Chelatococcus sp. YT9: one gene and its partner. The protein of the gene in region 2 interacts with the protein of the main gene of each other region in a pairwise test. Links are inferred from orthologs where the notes say so. Each region holds a gene or a part of one and is shown on either strand. Other genes may lie near its edges. The genes, in order: KIO76_RS06440 and KIO76_RS09655.

Region 1 (15,723 bases), 710 kb from region 2 along the record:
GACACCCTGATGATCCGCAATCGCACCAAGGTGTGACCCTCTGATCAGAAGTCGCTGGCGATGCCTTTGACTTCCCAGTCATCATAGCGCACGGGCTCCGGCCCGTTGCGCCCGTTGATTTCGCGGTTGGCCGTCAACGCAGCGGTACGGGCGTCGATCGCCGCGCGACGTTCGGCGGCTTCGGCCAGCGCGCGTTGGGCGGCGGGAGTAAGCGGCTTGCGCGGCGTCTCCGCCACCGACCCGGCGCCGGCTATGCCGGAGGGCAGCTTGTCGGGGCTAGTCACAGAAATTGCTCCACTTATGGACGTTCCATGCTCTTGAACGCAGGGGCTATCCTCCTCCACATATAGAGCACGATCCCAAGGATGCCATATCCTTATGGCAGGTAGAACCCAGGCTCGACGGAGCTGACTGGGGATCGGTGGAGGGTGCGGATGAACTACGTGAAGACCGGTATGCTGCTTGCGGCACTGACGGCGCTGTTCGGCGTGGTCGGTTATCTCATCGGCGGCGCGGCTGGCCTTCTCATCGCCCTGGCGCTCGCGGCGGGCATGAATCTGTTCAGCTATTGGAATTCGGATCGCCTCGCCCTGGCGGCTTACAACGCCCAGGAAGTCGACGAGCGCGCCGCGCCGGAATACGTCGGCATGGTCCGCCAGCTCGCTGAGCGCGCCGGACTGCCAATGCCGCGCGTCTATATCATCGACAACCCCCAGCCCAACGCCTTCGCGACCGGCCGCAACCCCGAGAATGCCGCCGTGGCCGCGACAACGGGCCTCATGCGCATTCTGAGCCGCGAGGAACTGGCCGGCGTCATGGCCCATGAGCTCGCCCATATCAAGAACCACGACACGTTGACGATGACGATCTCGGCCACCATTGCCGGCGCGATCTCCTCGATCGCCCAGTTCGGCCTGTTCTTCGGTGGCGGAAACCGCAACAACAACGGGCTAGGCACGATTGGCACCATTCTGCTCGTCGTGCTGGCGCCGATTGCGGCGATGATCATCCAGATGGCAGTCAGTCGCTCGCGCGAATATGAGGCCGATCGGATGGGGGCGGAATTCTGCGGCAATCCCTTGTGGCTCTCCACCGCTCTCGCCAAGATTTCCCAGGGTGTTGCCCATATCCCGAACGAGGACGCCGAGAGCCATCCGGCCACCGCGCCGATGTTCATCATCAATCCTCTGTCCGGGCGCGCGATGGATAATCTGTTCTCCACTCATCCGGCCACGGAAAACCGGATCGCCGCACTTAAGCAGCTTGCCCACAGCATGGGCGTGACACCGCCGCGCTCATCCTCCTTCCTCGGAGGCGCCCAGCGCGCCGCGGGCCCCTGGGGGAGCAGATCACGCCCGCGCAGCGGCCCCTGGGGTTAAGCCGGCGCGAAGGCGTGCGCGCAGGGCAACCATCGCGATCCCGCGTGATTAAATGTCGACAAATGCCATCGCTTCGCGGAAAAGGCGTGCTGATGGCATGGCCTGGCGCGCCCGCCGCTTCCTCGATCCGGATTGTCGCGCCAGCCTGTCGCCCGAAGTTCTTCAGAGTTTAAGCCCATGACAGGTCCTGCCACAGGGGATCGGCCCAGTTGAAACCCTCGGTTCCGGCACACCGCGGCCGATCACGGCGGGATGATCCGCCTGGACTCGCCGCGCGTCGCATGGCCGCGGCGGCGTTGACTCGCATCCTGGGCCATAGCGAGGGCTTGGAAGATCTGTTTGACGGCACCGCAGCACGCCGTGCCGCTTCACGGGATAGCAGGCCCGCTGGCGTCGAGCTCGATCTGCGCGACAGGGCTTTGGCGCGCGCCATTACGACCGCCGCCCTTCGCCGTCTCGGCACCCTGCGCAAGGCGATAGGCGACCGTCTGCAGAAGGGCCTGCCGCGCAACTCCGGCGCGCTTGAGGCCATCCTGCTCGTCGGGGCGGCCCAGTTGCTGCTGCTCGACGTACCGGATCACGCGGCTGTGACCACAGCGGTGGACCTTGCCCGCGGCGACAAGCGCGCTTTTCCCTATGCCAAGCTGGTCAACGCCGTGCTGCGCCGTATCGCAGCCGACCGTGAGGCGATCCTGGCCGCGACAGATCCTTTCGATGTCGATACGCCGACGTGGCTGCGCTCCCGCTGGAGCGACGCGTACGGCGAGGCGACAGCACGGCAGATCGCGGCTGCGCACGGGCGAGAGCCCTCGATCGACATCACCGTGAAAGCCGACGCGCCGCATTGGGCGGAACAGCTCGGCGGCCTCCTCCTTCCAACCGGATCGATCCGCCTGACGACGCGAACGCCTGTGGCGGAACTGCCCGGCTATGCCGAGGGCGCCTGGTGGGTGCAGGATGCCGCGGCCGCCGTTCCGGCTCGGCTCCTTCGCGTCCGGCCTGGCGAGACAGTGCTCGATCTCTGCGCCGCGCCGGGCGGCAAGACGGCTCAGCTCGCAGCCGCCGGCGCCGACGTCACCGCCGTGGACAGAGCTGAAGCGAGGCTGGAGCGCCTCAAGGAGAACATGAAGCGGCTCAGGCTCACTGCGGCCTGTCGGAGGGCGGACGCGGGCACCTTTCAGCACCCGCCCGCCGATGCCGTCCTGCTCGACGCGCCGTGCAGCGCGACCGGCACTATTCGCCGCCATCCTGATGTGGCCTGGACAAAGCGCCCGGAGGATATTGCGGCGCTGGCTTTGATCCAGCAGCAGTTGCTGGACCATGCGGCCAGCCTGGTCAAACCCAGAGGCGTGCTCGTCTATTGCACCTGCTCCCTTGAGCCCGAGGAAGGTGAAGCACAGACCAGTGCATTCCTCGCCCGGCATCCGGAATTCCGTCGCGAGGCCATCGCAGCGGCCGAGGTCGGCGGTGTCGATCATCTCATCACGCGTGACGGCGACTTCCGCAGCCTTCCCAGCGCAAGCGTCACATTGGCCGATGGAACCGTCGTCGATGGCTTTGATGGCTTCTACGCCGCCCGTTTGCGGCGGAGTGACACCTGAAACGAGGGCAACTGAAACGTTAACTTCTGCCCGCTATCTTCGCCGATTGGTAACGGTGCTGGAGCACTGAGCGGTCATGCGCATCGACCGGTCGGTTGATACGGGACGGGATGAGTGGACGCAGTTGCCGTGAGGAGAGCTGAAGTACAGAAGACAAAAACGGTCGCGTCCCCAGGAACCGACCGTTGGCGTCTTTACGGGCTCGCCCTTGGCGAGGGCTGGCGACGCCTGCGCTATTGTGCCGTCAGCGCATGGCGCAGCGTTTTTTCCCTGCATCGTTTCGCGCCGGATCGCATTCTCATCGTGCCCCAGGACCTGCGGACCGCGGATCCGACCGTCGCGGGTGACATTTACTCCGGCTATTACGCTCTCGCCGGCCGGGTTGTGAATACGCGCGGATCATCCCCGTTCAACGAGGAGCCGCCGAGCCGCGCTTGGGCGGAGGCTCTTTATGGCTTTGGCTGGCTACGACATCTACGGGCCGCGGATTCGGCGCTGTCGCGCGCCAATGCGCGCGCCCTGGTCGATGATTTCTTCAATCACGCCACCTCGCGCCACGGCATCGCAACCAAGCCACGCGTCGCCGCGCGCCGGCTCATCTCGCTCCTCGATCACTCCCCACTCGTGCTCGACGGCGCTGACCGCGGCTTCTACCGGCGGTTCACGCGCACCCTCGGCCGGACCGCCGTTCAGCTCCAGCTTTCGGTCGCCGGCGGATTGCGAGGTAACGACAGGCTTATCGCAGCCGTCGCGCTGGCCTACGCCGGGCTCTGCCTGAACGGCCCGAGCCGGGTGCTACGGCAGGCGAACCGCCTGCTGACCGACGAGTTGAACCGCCAGGTGCTGCCCGATGGCGGCCATATCAGTCGCAATCCACGCGTCGTGGTGGAGCTCCTGACCGATCTGCTGCCGTTGAGCCAGACGTACGCGGCGAGGGGTGCTGAACCGCCGCCGGCGCTCATCGGCGCCATTGATCGGATGATGCCCGTACTGCGCATGTTCCGGCATGGCGAAGGATCGCTAGGCCTGTTCAACGGCATGGGTCTCACAAAGCCGGACCTCATCGCGACCCTCCTCGCCTATGACGACGTGCGCGCCAAGGCGATGGAACATGCACCGCACTCTGGCTACGAACGTCTCGAAGCCGGAGAGGCGATCGTCTTGATGGATGTCGGCACACCGCCCCCCGCTGAATTCTCGCGTGAGGCCCACGCTGGCTGCCTGTCCTTCGAAATGTCAGTCGGGGCGTACCGTCTCGTGGTGAATTGCGGAGCACCGCGCCCTGGCACCGGCCCGTCGGCATTCGCTGCGCGCTCCACAGCGGCTCACTCCACCGTCACCATGGGCGACGTGTCGTCCTGCCATTTTGCAGGCGCTACCAGCGGCAACACGGTCGGCTGGTGGCTCAGCCGCTTCATCGGCACCCCTGTGCTGTCAGGACCGCGCCACGTTCCAGCAACGCGAGAGACCCTCCCGGACGGCATCAGCATCAAGGCCTCGCACGATGGCTATCTCAGCCGCTTCGGAGTGATCCACGAGCGCCGGCTCGATCTGGGCGGACACGGCGACAGGCTCGAAGGCGAGGACAGCTTCATTTCGGAAGGGCCGGCGAGGCCCGGCGAGACTGACACGACGCTACGGTTCCATCTGCATCCCTCCGTCCGCGCCTCGCGGATCGCCGATGGCCCAGGCATCTTCCTCGTATTGCCGAACCAGGATTGCTGGAGCTTCGAGGCGGACGCGGGAGAACTCAGCCTTGAAGAGAGCGTGTTTTTCGCCGCCTCGGATGGGATCAGGCGCACGACACAAATCGTCGTGACCCTTGACGCCGGCTTGACGCGATCGGTGCGTTGGCGCTTCCTGCACCTCGGCCACAGACCGCAGGGGGAAAGCGAAAGCTGACCGCAGCGCCCCTTTCAGGGGAACCAGCGCGCCGAACCCGCGTCGATCCTGCAGCTTTTGCCGAAGGCCGCTTTCGTGCTAATCGCGACGCATCCACATCTAAGGTGGAGCGAAGCGACATTCTCGACGGAAGCCGATGCTTGAACATCCAAAGCCCCTGACACGTGCCCTTCTCTCGGTTTCGGACAAGACCGGCCTCGTCGATTTTGCCCGCAGCCTCATTGAACACGGCGTCTCGCTAATTTCCACCGGCGGCACATACAAGGCCATTGCCGAGGCAGGCCTGCCAGTCACGGAAGTGTCTGATGTCACCGGTTTTCCCGAGATGATGGATGGCCGCGTGAAGACCCTTCACCCTGCCGTCCATGGTGGTCTTCTCGCAATCCGCGAAAATCCCTCCCACCAGGCCGCGCTCCTTGCGCACGGCATCGCGACCATCGATCTGCTCGTCGTCAACCTCTATCCCTTCGAGGCGACGCTTGCGGGCGGCGGCTCCTTCGATGATTGCGTCGAGAACATCGACATCGGTGGCCCCGCCATGATCCGCGCCGCCGCCAAGAACCACACGGATGTCGCCGTTGTTGTTGAACCGTCCGACTACGAGGCGGTTCTGCAGGAGCTCGCCGCCCACGACGGGTCCACCACCCTGCCGTTGCGCCGCCGTCTCGCCCAGAAGGCCTATGCCCGCACCGCCAGCTATGACGCTGCCATCTCCAACTGGCTGGCCCGTGAGATCGGCGAGGAAGCGCCGGCTTTCCGCGCCTTGGGCGGTTCGCTGATCCAGCCCATGCGCTACGGCGAAAACCCCCATCAGCCGGGGGCGTTCTACCGTACGGCGGAAGCGAGGCCCGGCGTCGCCACTGCCCGCCAGCTCCAGGGCAAGCAGCTTTCCTACAACAACATCAACGACACCGATGCGGCCTTCGAATGCGTCGCGGAATTCGACCCCGCGCGCACGTCCGCCGTCGTCATCGTGAAACATGCCAATCCCTGCGGCGTGGCCGAGGGATCTTCCCTGCTCGAGGCTTATGAGAAGGCGCTGGCCTGCGACCCCGTCTCCGCCTTCGGCGGCATCGTCGCCCTCAACCAGACCTTGGATGCCGACGCAGCCCGCAAGATTGTCGAGATCTTCACTGAAGTCATCATCGCCCCCGACGCGAGCGAGGAGGCGATTGCATTGGTCGCCGCCAAGAAGAACCTGAGGCTTCTCCTGACCGGCGGCCTGCCGGATCCGCGCGCGCCGGGCCTCGGCTTCAAAACCGTGGGAGGGGGGTTCCTTGTCCAGGCGCGCGATAACGCCGTCATCGACGACATGCCGCTCGAGGTCGTGACGAAGCGCGCGCCAACGGAGGCCGAACGCGCCGATCTGATCTTCGCCTTCCGAGTCGCGAAGCACGTGAAGTCGAACGCCATCGTTTATGCCAAAGGCGGCGCGACCGTCGGTGTCGGCGCAGGCCAGATGAGCCGCGTCGACTCCTCGCGCATCGCGGCCTGGAAAGCTGCCGAGGCAGCCCGTACCGCCGGCTTGCCGCGCTCATTGGCCGAAGGTTCCGTCGTCGCGTCCGACGCCTTCTTCCCCTTTGCCGATGGGCTTCTGGCAGCGGCTGAGGCGGGGGCCACGGCCGTGATCCAGCCCGGAGGCTCGATGCGCGACGACGAGGTGATCAAGGCCGCCGATGGAGCCGGACTCGCAATGGTGTTCACCCGCCATCGCCATTTTCGCCACTGACCCGGGTGGCCGATGCCGGCGTCGGCCGGCAACACGGTTTGCGTAACAGGGAGACCCCAATGTTTCCGGAGCAACTCACGGCAGGCTATCGGGCTTTTCTCGATAGCCGTTTTCCCAGCGAGCGCAGCCGCTACAAGCAGTTGGCGGAAAAGGGACAGAAGCCGGAGGTCATGGTCATCGGCTGCTGCGATTCGCGTGTATCACCCGAGGTGATCTTCGACGCCAGCCCCGGCGAGCTCTTCGTCGCCCGCAATGTGGCCAATCTGGTACCTCCTTACGAGACCGGAGGCGACTTCCATGGGACCAGCGCCGCGCTCGAATTCGCGGTGCAGGCGCTCAAGGTCAAGCACATCGTTGTGCTCGGCCATGCGAGCTGTGGTGGCATCCGCGCCTTCGCTGATGACGCCGAACCCTTGTCACCGGGTAATTTCATTGGCAAATGGATGGCCCTTATCGCGCCCGCCGCAGAGAAGCTCGGCAGTCCCGCCGGGGACCGCAGCTCCTATCTGACAAAGCTCGAGCATGCCGCGATCGAGATGAGCCTCGCCAATCTCATGACCTTCCCCTGCATCGAGATCCTGGTGAACCAGGGCCGGCTCCAGCTGCATGGCGCCTATTTCGGCGTGGCGAGCGGACAGCTTCTCGTGCGGGACCCCGCAACTGGCGTCTTTGAGGCCGTTTTTCCGGACCACCCCGGCAGAGCCTCGTTGTTCGACTGCCGGTGATCCCCGGCCGCCTATCGCGAGCTCACGCCACAAAGCAAAAGCGCGGCCATGAAGCCGCGCCTTTTCCTATGACCGCTCTGTTGCGCGAGGTTACGCCGCCTTGGCCTTCGGCGTGATCAGCTTACGGTTCACCAGGGCCTCGGCGATCTGCACCGCGTTGAGCGCCGCACCCTTGCGGAGATTGTCCGACACGACCCACATGGCGAGGCCATTCTCGACAGTGCCATCCTCACGAATGCGCGAGATGTAGGTCGCGTCTTCGCCGGCAGCCTCATGAGGAGTGATGTAGCCGCCGTCCTCGCGCTTGTCGATCACGACACAGCCAGGAGCCGAACGCAGGATATCCCGGGCCTCATCGGCCGTGATCGGCTTCTCGAACTCGATATTGACCGCTTCTGAATGGGAAATGAAAACCGGCACGCGTACCGCGGTAGCGGTCAGCTTGATCTTCGGGTCGAGGATCTTCTTGGTCTCCGCGACCATCTTCCACTCTTCCTTCGTGTACCCGTCCTCCATGAACACGTCGATATGGGGGATCAGGTTGAAGGCGATCCGCTTCGTGAACTTGGTGGTCTTGAGCTCGCCGGCGGTGAAGATGGAACGGGTCTGGTTGAACAGTTCGTCCATGCCGTCCTTACCGGCGCCGGAGACCGACTGATAGGTCGCCACCACGACACGCTTGATCACCGCGTGGTCATGCAGGGGCTTGAGTGCCACGACGAGCTGAGCGGTCGAGCAGTTGGGATTGGCGATGATGTTCTTCTTCGTGAAGCCGGCGACCGCCTCGGCATTCACCTCGGGCACCACCAGCGGCACGTCCGGGTCCATGCGCCACGTCGAGGAATTGTCGATGACGACCGCGCCCTGAGCGCCGATCCGCGGCGACCATTCCTTCGACACGGCGCCACCGGCCGACATCAGGCAGATATCGATATCGGAGAAATCGTAGGTCTCGAGATCCTTCACCTTCAGTGTCTTGTCACCGAAGGAGACCTCCTGACCGATGCTGCGACGTGACGCGAGAGCAACGACCTCGTCGGCGGGAAAGGCCCGATCGGCGAGGATCTCCATCATCTCACGGCCTACGTTGCCCGTGGCGCCGACCACGGCGACCTTGAACCCCATCATCATCTCCTGTTGCGCTTCTCTCCCCGTCACCTATGGCGCCTTGCGGCACCGTCCTCTCGCCCCGCGGGAGAGAGAACGGGGAACGAGCGGAGGCTCAGCCGGTCGCTTTCGCGACCGTCGTGACGGTTTTCCGTTTCGTCGTGGTGTGAAGCGCCACCATGGCTGTTCCGTCGCAATCCGGCTCAAGTCTGGGAGTGAGCAACATCAGACGGAGGCTCCTGTCAAGGGGGCAGATGCGAAAGCGGCCGACGGAGCGCACTAAATCACGAGTGGATTGCACAACATGCCACTAGCGCTCGAACCCGGCGGAGCGCTCAATCCGTATCGGGATATCCGCAATCCTTTGTTCACCCTTCGTGGAAAAAGGCGGGCACCAATAACGGGTGAACAACGTTGGGGGTCCAAAGTCGTGGCGTCGATGTGGCATGAGTGGGCGGTCACGCCCGGCTATCGCGTCCGGACCAACAGCAACGGATCTCGATCACGCTATGAATTCTCGTTACGGCGATACGAATTGGGACGAGGATTCGGAATTCACCCGGCTGGCTGACGCCATCTCCGGCAAACGCGCCGCGCCGAAAGGATCGCCCTACAAGACTCTGCACCGCCAGAGCACGAAGAAGCACGCGGGCAAGCCTGATCACGCGGGTATCTCGCATCATCGTGTGCATATCAGGGCAACACCCGATCGCCAGGTCCGTCGCGCGGCGCCCAAAAGCAATCGCATCAGTGCAGGGCTGGTCGCGCTCGGGCTTCTGGCCGCGGCCGGCGGGGCGCTCCTTACGCACAAGTTGCTCGAGCCGCCGGCCACTCCCGACGTGCGGGAAGAGCGCAACGCCCCGCTCGACTACACGATAAAGCCGACCCCGGCGGTCGATGCTCTGGGGCAGGCGCTTCCCATATGGGTTCGGCTGGCGAAACCGGCAATCACGGTCGTCAATCCGGCATCCGCGCTCAAGACCGTCGACGTTGCCTATGAAACTTGGCAGCACGGGCTTGGCGGGCAGCGGGACATCACGGTTTTCGGGCGCTTCACCGAGGGCCTTTACGTCTTCATGTCCTTCTACCGGCAGGGCGAGGAGGCGCAGGCCGCTCCAACATTCTTCGTCGACGCCGCGCGCCAGGCGGCCGAAGCCGGCATCGGCGTGATCCGAACGGATGTTCCGGCCGTTCGCTCAACGAAATTCGGCCCCACGGAGATGGCCAACGGCGTCTTGACCAATGGAACGCTGCGCCGCGACTGCCTCGTGTTCCGCAATCGCAGCGCCGACAGCAGCTTGAGCATATCAGGCTGGGCCTGCGGGGCTGCCGATCACCCGATCGAGGGCGACACGCTGGCCTGTCTGATCGACGGCACGGGGTTCGCGGCGAGTGACGCGGCGCTCAACCAGCACTTGGCTGCATCCGAGACCAAGAGGCGCCCGGGTTGCGCCGCCCAACCGGCCGCGCCCGCGAAATTGCCGCAGCGTCGCTCCTGACCCGACCGCCGGGCCGTGCCACATGCGCACGCAGCAGCGTGCAAACGCGACGGCTGCTCGCCTGCGCGGGAGACCGACAGCGAAGCGGCTCTGTTGCCTGAAATTGCATCATGGCATGTGAAGAGGCACGGGCGCCTTCTGGCGCGTTCCGCGTACCGTTTGACAACGATACACCAACGGTTACGATCGCCTCAGAACAGTTGCGTGCAGCAATGCATGCAGCGGATATACTAAGGGAACGCTCGTTAGTCTTTAGTATTACGGAAATTTGATCAACGTCTCGCTCCAACGTTGAGGGATGCCCTATTTGCGTATCTTTCGACAAGACGCCCGAGGACTTTCGATAGGACAGAATGATATCATCAGATGTCACCTCTATCTTGCCGGAACGCGCAAGTATTCCCGCGCAACGCAAATACAGATCGTCCGGGATCGTTTTTGACAATGAGCGCATATGGCATTGATGTTCAATGCAGCGAGGCGACTACCGTCAAAGCGAGGGGAAATAATCATGATCATGATGCGCAAAAACTGGAAGAGCGCCGCGATGGCCGGTGCCATGGCGGGGCTCATGGCGGGATTGCTGGCCAGCGTGTCACCTGTCGCAGCCGCCACCCCAAAAGATACGCTTGTGCTGGCTTGGGCAATCGACGACATCATCACGCTCGACCCGGCTGAATCGTTCGAGATCAGCGCCGGTGAGATCATGGGCAATACCTATGATCGGCTTGTGCGCTTCGATATCAACGATCCGTCCAAGCTTTACGGCGACATCGCCGATTCCTGGACAGTCTCGGACGACGGCAAGCTCTATACTTTCAAGCTGAAGCCGAACCTGAAATTTGCATCCGGCAACCCGCTGACGGCCGACGACGTCGTCTATTCGCTGCAACGGGCCGTCAAGCTCGACAAGACGCCGGCCTTCATCCTCACCCAGCTTGGATGGTCTAAGGACAACGTCGATAGCAAGGTCAAGAAGGTCGATGACCTGACCGTGACCCTCGAGACCGACAAGCCCTACGCGCCAAGCTTCGTCCTGAATTGCCTCACCGCCAATGTTGCGGCGATCATCGACAAGAAGCTCGTCGAGGCCAACGCCAAGGACGGCGACCTGGGCTATGGCTGGTTGAAGACACACTATGCCGGGTCCGGCCCGCTGAAGATCCGCGACTGGCGCGCCAACGAAATCCTCGCCATGGAGCGCAACGACAACTATTACGGCGAAAAATCCAAGCTGCCGCGCGTCATCTACCGCCACGTGAAAGAGAGCGCCACCCAGCGACTGCTCCTGGAAAAAGGCGATGTCGACATCGCGCGCAATCTGGAGCCCGGGGATCTCGACGCCGTCGCCAAGAATGCCGATGTGAGTGTCACCAATACGCCGAAGGGCACGATCTACTACTTCAGCCTCAACCAGAAGAACCCCACGCTGGCCAAGCCTGAGGTCCGGGAGGCCATGAAGTATCTCGTCGACTATGACGCGATCGGCAAGACCTTCATCAAGGGCATCGGCGAGATCCATCAGACCTTCCTGCCGAAGGGCCTGCTCGGCGCCTCCGATGAGAAGCCCTATAAGCTCGATGTCGCCAAGGCCAAGGAGCTTCTGGCCAAAGCAGGCCTGAAGGACGGGTTCACTATCACCATGGATGTGCGCAACACCCAACCGGTGACGGGCATAGCCGAAGCGGTGCAGCGCAGCTTCGCCCAGGCCGGCATCAAGATGGAAATCATTCCCGGAGACGGCAAACAGACGCTCACCAAATATCGTGCCCGCAATCATGACCTCTACATCGGTCAATGGGGGGCGGACTATTGGGACCCACATACGAATGCCGATACCTTTGCCCGCAATCCGGACAACTCCGACAACGCCTCCTCCAAGACCCTGGCTTGGCGCAATGATTGGGATATTCCGGAATTGACGAAGAAGGCCGATGCGGCCGTCCTGGAACGCGACACCGAAAAACGCGCTCAGCTGTACAAGGACATGCAGAAGGATGTGCTCGCGACGAGCCCCTATGTCATCATCTTCCAGATGATCGAGACGGCGGGCGTGCGCAAGGACGTCAAGGATTTCAAGCTCGGACCCACCTCGGACACGACCTACACCTTCAAGGCTTCCAAGAGCTGACGGCGCGTCATGGTCGTCACTGAGACGCCCCGGCCGGGTGGCATCAAGCCCACCCGGCCTCGCGCGAGATCCCGTTCATTAGCGGCCGCATCCAGCGTCGGGCGCTTCCTCGTCATCGTCGTTCTGACCTATCTCGGCCTACTGGCGGTCACGTTCTTCATCGGACGGGTCATTCCCGTCGATCCCGTGCTCGCCATCGTGGGTGACCGCGCGCCCACCCATGTGGTCGAACGCACCCGGGAGGAGCTCGGTCTCAACAAGCCGCTCATCGAGCAGTTCGTCATCTACGTCCGCAACGTGCTGACAGGAGACCTCGGCACATCGGTGCTGACATCGAACCGCGTGATCGACGATATCCGGCGCGTCTTTCCGGCCACGCTCGAGCTCGCGACGCTCGGCACACTCATCGGCGCTGTCTTCGGCATTCCGCTCGGCGTGCTTGCGGCCGTCAGGCGCGGAAGCCTTGCCGACCAGCTCGTGCGCGTGATCGGGCTCGTCGGCTATTCCGTGCCGATCTTCTGGCTCGGTCTGATGGCCCTGCTCGTCTTCTATGCGCGCCTCGGCTGGACGGAGGGACCGGGCCGCTTCGACATCATCTATGAATACACGATCACGCCGGTGACCGGCATTCTGCTCCTCGACACGGCGATGGCAGGGGAATGGGACGCGTTCCGCAACGTCGCGGGCCATCTCATCCTGCCCTCGGCGCTGCTCGGCTATTTCTCGCTGGCCTATATCAGCCGCATGACACGCTCGTTCATGCTGAACGAGCTCAGTCAGGAATATGTCGTCGCTGCCCGTGCCAAGGGCATTTCCGAGGCGCGCGTCATCTGGCGCCATGCCCTGCGTAACGCCGCCGTACCGCTCGTGACCGTGATCGTGCTGTCCTACGCCGGCCTGCTTGAAGGATCGGTGCTGACCGAATCCGTCTTTGCCTGGCCAGGGTTAGGACTTTACATCACCAATTCGCTCCAGAATGCCGACATGAACGCGGTGCTCGGCGGCACCATCGTGGTCGGCTCGGTCTTCATCGGGCTCAATCTCCTGTCGGACCTGCTCTATCGCTTCCTCGATCCAAGGACGAAGCGGCGATGAAGGCCGGCGAGCAGCGACATCTCATCATGACAGACATGCGATGACGGATATGGCTCAGCCCCAGGACTGGCGGGCATGGCTCACCAGCGATCGGCCGGCCTCTCGCAGCCAAGCACGCCTCGGCCGCGCCTTCGCCGGCTGGCAGCGTTTCACGGCCAACAAATTGGCCATGGTCGGCTTGGCGATCGTGCTCGGCCTCGTGCTGGTCGCGATCTTCGCAGACGTGATCGCCCCCTATTCCCCGGTGGAAGGGGGGGACCTGCGCACTGAAAGGCTGTTGCCACCAAGCGCCGCCCATCTCTTCGGGACCGACGACCAGGCGCGTGACATCTTCTCGCGCGTGGTCTACGGCTCGCGCATCACGCTGTTCGTCGTGGTGCTGGTCGCCATCATCGCCGCGCCCATCGGCCTTGTCGTCGGCACCGTCGCTGGCTATGCCGGCGGCTATGTCGATGCCATCCTGATGCGCATCACGGATATTTTCCTCGCCTTCCCGAAGCTCATTCTGGCGCTCGCGTTCGTTGCCGCGCTCGGCCCGGGAATCGAGAATGCGGTCATCGCGATCGCCATCACCTCATGGCCGCCATATGCCCGCATTGCTCGCGCCGAAACGCTCACCATCCGCTCCAGCGAATTCATCGCGGCCGTTGAACTGATGGGCGCATCCTCCTGGCGCATCGTGCTCCGCCACATCATGCCGCTGTGCGTGTCCTCTTTGATCATCCGCGTTACCCTCGACATGGCCGGCATCATCCTCACGGCCGCGGGCCTCGGCTTCCTGGGTCTCGGGGCTCAGCCGCCACTGCCGGAATGGGGCGCGATGATCGCCTCCGGCCGGCGTTTCGTGCTCGATCAATGGTGGGTCGCCGCCGCGCCGGGCGCCGCAATCTTCATCGTCAGCCTGGGCTTCAACCTGCTCGGCGATGGCCTGCGCGACGCGCTCGATCCCAAGGCCTCGGACCAATGAGCGGCGGACCTGTGAGCGATGGCCATGCGGCGGATCCGCGACTGAGCAAGCCGCTCCTCGAGGTCGAGGACCTGCGGGTGAGCTTCCCAAGCCGCAATGGTCCTGTCGAGGCGGTGCGTGGGGTCTCCTTCACCCTGGGGCGGGAAAGACTCGGCATCGTTGGGGAATCCGGCTCAGGGAAATCCCAGACGGGTCGCGCCATCATGGGGCTGACGCCGCCGCATGCCGAGATCACCGCGAGACGCCTCGCCTTCGCCGGAACGGACCTGATGGAGCTTTCAGCGCGCGAGCGGCGCGCCTTCCGCGGCGAGCGTATCGCGATGATCCTGCAGGACCCGAAATATTCGCTCAATCCCGTCATGACCATCGGCCAGCAGATCACAGAGACCCTGCGCGCCCACAGCGATGTGACGCGCGCGGTCGCGCGCGACCGCGCGTTGGAAATGCTAGCCGCGGTGCAGATCCGTGATCCCGAGCGCATTTTCGGGCTCTATCCGCATGAGGTGTCCGGCGGCATGGGCCAGCGCGCCATGATAGCCATGATGCTGATAGCCGACCCGGAGCTTCTGATCGCCGATGAGCCGACCTCCGCGCTCGATGTCACCGTGCAGCTGCAGGTTCTCGGTATTCTCGACCGGCTGGTCAGCGAGCGCGGGATGGGGCTCATCTTCATTTCCCACGATCTCCGGCTCGTCTCCTCCTTCTGCGACCGCGTCCTCGTGATGTATCGCGGGCGGATCGTCGAGGAGATCGCCGCCAATCGGCTCAGTGAGGCCACGCATCCCTACACCCGCGGGCTCATCAACTGCCTGCCGAAGATCGGCGATGACCGCCACCCCCTGCCGGTGCTCGACAGGCGGCCGGAGTGGGCGCAATGACCGACGCCCTCACCATCAGCAACCTCACTGTCTATTTCGAGGATTTCGCGGCAGTCGATGGTGTTTCCTTCAGCGTGCCGGCGGGTTCGTCCTTCGGGCTCGTCGGGGAGTCGGGCTCGGGCAAATCGACAGTACTGCGGGCCATCGTCGGGCTCGCGCCGGTGAGTGGCGGCGCCATTCTGCTCGACGGCAAGCCCGTCGCGCATCCACGCGGCAAGGCCTTCTACCGCCATGTCCAGATGGTGTTTCAGGACCCTTACGGCTCATTGCATCCCCGCCAGACCATTGACAGGGCCCTTGCCGAACCGCTCGCCATCCACGGCATCGGCGACGGCGAACGCCGCATCGCCCGCGCGCTCGACGAGGTGGGGCTGGGAAAAGGCTTTCGCTTCCGCTATCCGCACCAGCTGTCCGGCGGCCAGCGCCAGCGCGTCGCCATTGCGCGGGCGCTCCTTCTGGAACCGGAGGTGCTGCTCCTGGACGAGCCGACCTCTGCCCTCGATGCCTCCGTGCAGGCCGAAGTCCTCAATCTGCTGGAGCAGCTCAGACGCGAGCGCCGGCTGACCTACGTGCTCGTCAGCCATGACCTCGCTGTGGTCACCCATATGTGCGACCGGCTGCTTGTCATGCAGAAGGGGCAGGCGGTGGAGGAAATTTCGGCCCAGGATCTCGCCGCCCGCCAGATCAGCACCGCCTATACCCACGATCTC
Region 2 (2,869 bases):
AGATCAACATCGACGACCTGATCACCCACACCATGCCGCTCGATGAAATCAACACGGCCTTCGACCTGATGCATGAGGGCAAGTCCATCCGCTCCGTCGTCGTGTACTGACGGGAATTCGCGATGACGCTCGAACTCGTCTCCAGCGCGCGCTCCTTCGGGGGCGAGCAGCGCGTCTACAAGCATCGCTCCACCGAGACCGGCACGGACATGCGCTTTTCCGCCTTCGTGCCGCCGCAGGCGGCCGCGGGCAAGGTGCCGGTGGTGTGGTTCCTCTCGGGCCTCACCTGCACGGAGGAGAACTTCACCGTGAAGGCCGGCGCCCAGCGCGTGGCTGCGGAACTCGGGCTCATGGTGATCGCGCCCGACACCAGCCCGCGCGGCGAAGGCGTGCCGGATGATCCCGACGGCGCCTATGACTTCGGCCTCGGCGCGGGCTTCTATGTCGATGCCACCGTTGCGCCATATGCGCGCAACTACCGCATGGCGAGCTACATCGGCCGGGAACTGCCGGAGCTCGTCGGCGCGGAGCTGCCGGTCGATGGGACGCGGCAGGGCATCACTGGCCATTCCATGGGCGGGCACGGCGCCTTGACGCTCGCCCTGAAAAACCCAGGCCGGTTCAAGGCCGTCTCGGCCTTCGCGCCGATCGTCTCGCCGATGAACTGCCCGTGGGGCGAGAAGGCCTTGGGCGGCTATCTCGGCCCGGACAAGGCCGCGTGGCGCGCCTATGACGCTTGCGCCTTGATCGAGGACGGCGCCCGCGTCGCGGATCTCCTGGTCGATCAGGGTACCGCGGACGGGTTCCTTGCGAATCAGCTCAAGCCGGAGCTTCTTGAGGCGGCCTGCGCGAAGGCGGGCATTGCGCTGACGCTGCGCCGGCAGGAGGGCTACGACCACTCCTATTTCTTCATCGCGACCTTCATCGCGGATCACCTGAAGTGGCATGCGGAGCGGCTCAGGGCGTGAGGGTACAATGCGGCGTGGCAGTGCGCCGCCTCACCCGTCGGGATGGCCGGGACAAGCTCGGCCATGACAACGGTCCCTGACAAAGAGGCCAAGACAAACACAGGGGGGAAGCGTTCTCCGAAGGGGTGTCATCCCCGGCGCGCGCAGCGCCGGGAAGGGGATCCAGCACCACGGATGGCGTATTGTAGGGTCCCGACGTGTTCATGGATTCGGGGCTCAAGCCTCCGGCTTGCTCCGGAATGACCACGGCGGCGCCAACCGCCGGGTGGCCTTAACCCACGGCTTCGCGCTTCGCAGCCTTGGTGAATTTCTTCATCACCCGGTCGCGCTTCAGCTTAGACAGGTAGTCGATGAAGAGAACCCCGTCGAGATGGTCGATCTCGTGTTGCAGGCAGGTCGCGAGTATGCCCTCGGCCTCGATCTCCTGGGTCTTGCCGTCGAGGTCCATATAGCGCACGCGGATTTTTGCCGGGCGCTCCACTTCCTCGTAATAGTCGGGAATCGAAAGGCAGCCTTCCTCGTGAATGCTGAACTCTTCGTCGGATTCCCACGTGATCTCGGGATTGATCACCACCATCGGCGCGCGCGGCTCATCCTTTCCGGCAACGTCGATGACGAGCAGACGCTTCATGACCCCGATCTGCACGGCTGCCAGACCGATTCCTGGCGCGTCGTACATCGTTTCCAGCATGTCGGCGGCAAGCGTGCGGATCTCGTCGGTGATCTCCGTCACAGGCTCGGATGCGGTCTTGAGCCGCTGGTCTGGGATAAGGACGATAGGTTTTATAGCCATGGCGCAGACTTGCAGGGCCTTTTACAGGAAGCTGTGGGACGATGCTGTCGAGGCCTGAAAACGACAGTGTAACAGCCACATAATCACTTGCGCCGCAAGGGTCAATGTGTTCTTCTTTTGTTCGCATTGATGGTGAGGCGAGTCTCAGTTCTCCGATGAATCAGACCCTGTTGAACCTGGCAGGATATCCGCTCACCGCAGGCGAAATCATTGTCGGCGCGGCGGGCGCAGCGGTGGTTATTCTGCTTTTGCTCGCTGTTTTCATCGCGCGCACCAATCGTGAGCGCCGGATCGAAGCCGCTGAGGCGGCCGAGCGGGCGCGGGAGATGGACGACAAGGTCGCTGAGCTCAATCGCATCCAGGCGGAGATGACGGGCCGGCTGCAGACGATCGCCGAGATCTTCGGGTCGCGCCAGCAGGATTTTGCCCGCTTCGTTGCCGAACGGCTGGACGGCCTCCAGCATCGCGTTGGGCAGGGGCTCGAGGTTTCGTCGCGAACGACAGGTGAGCATATCGCACGCCTTAACGAGCGTCTCGCAGTGATCGACGCGGCCCAGAAGAACCTCACCAACCTGACCGGCGAAGTAGTCGGTCTCAAGGATATCCTAGCCAACAAGCAGGCACGTGGTGCCTATGGTCAGGGGCGCATGGAGACGATCGTCCGCGATGGTCTCCCGGCCGGGCACTATGCCTTTCAGGCGACGTTGCGCAACGGCCGCAGGCCGGACTGCCTGATCCGCCTGCCGGGTGATCATCCCCTCGTCATCGATGCCAAGTTTCCGCTGGAGAGCTTTCTCGCGTTTCGTGGGGCCACCAGCGACGAGATGCGCCGCACGGCGGCGGCGCGGGTCAAGACTGACGTGGCGACCCATGTGAAGGATATTGCCGAGAAATATCTCGTGCCTGGCGAGACGCAGGATCTGGCGCTGCTGTTCGTGCCGTCGGAGGCGATCTATGCAGACCTGCAGGAGCATTTCGAGGATGTCGTGGCGCGCGCCCATCGCGCCCGGGTGATCATCGTTTCGCCGTCGCTGCTGGCGCTCGCCATTCAGGTGATGCAGTCTCTCGTGCGGGATGCGCGCATGCGCGAGGAAGCCGAGACCATCCA

What was found.
Region 1: the proteins of KIO76_RS09655 (region 2) and KIO76_RS06440 interact in binary tests that used the Escherichia coli proteins (3 or more experiments, as listed by UniProt). The link is inferred for Chelatococcus sp. YT9 from one-to-one orthologs.

The regions. Positions count from the first base shown.
Region 1 is NZ_JAHBRW010000001.1:1,421,303-1,437,025, forward strand. The notes cover bases 6,445-9,374. They hold KIO76_RS06440 (aspartate-semialdehyde dehydrogenase), read right to left. Parts: upstream 8,462-9,374; coding sequence 7,427-8,461; downstream 6,445-7,426. Other genes in these bases: purH (bifunctional phosphoribosylaminoimidazolecarboxamide formyltransferase/IMP cyclohydrolase), read left to right, coding at 6,445-6,611; KIO76_RS06435 (carbonic anhydrase), read left to right, coding at 6,671-7,336; KIO76_RS06445 (hypothetical protein), read left to right, coding at 8,953-9,374. Outside these bases: KIO76_RS06405 (TRAP transporter substrate-binding protein), read left to right, coding at 1-36; KIO76_RS06410 (DUF1674 domain-containing protein), read right to left, coding at 45-284; zinc metalloprotease HtpX, read left to right, coding at 435-1,379; KIO76_RS06420 (transcription antitermination factor NusB), read left to right, coding at 1,661-2,980; KIO76_RS31555 (heparinase II/III family protein), read left to right, coding at 3,095-4,882; more of purH, read left to right, coding at 5,019-6,444; more of KIO76_RS06445, read left to right, coding at 9,375-9,942; KIO76_RS06450 (ABC transporter substrate-binding protein), read left to right, coding at 10,454-12,073; KIO76_RS06455 (ABC transporter permease), read left to right, coding at 12,083-13,168; KIO76_RS06460 (ABC transporter permease), read left to right, coding at 13,218-14,135; KIO76_RS06465 (ABC transporter ATP-binding protein), read left to right, coding at 14,147-15,013; KIO76_RS06470 (ABC transporter ATP-binding protein), read left to right, coding at 15,010-15,723.
Region 2 is NZ_JAHBRW010000001.1:2,135,277-2,138,145, forward strand. It holds KIO76_RS09655 (peptide deformylase), read right to left. Parts: upstream 1,762-2,869; coding sequence 1,240-1,761; downstream 1-1,239. Other genes in the region: KIO76_RS09645 (S-(hydroxymethyl)glutathione dehydrogenase/class III alcohol dehydrogenase), read left to right, coding at 1-110; fghA (S-formylglutathione hydrolase), read left to right, coding at 123-968; KIO76_RS09660 (DNA recombination protein RmuC), read left to right, coding at 1,917-2,869. UniProt on the Escherichia coli protein: Removes the formyl group from the N-terminal Met of newly synthesized proteins. Requires at least a dipeptide for an efficient rate of reaction. N-terminal L-methionine is a prerequisite for activity but the enzyme has broad specificity at other positions.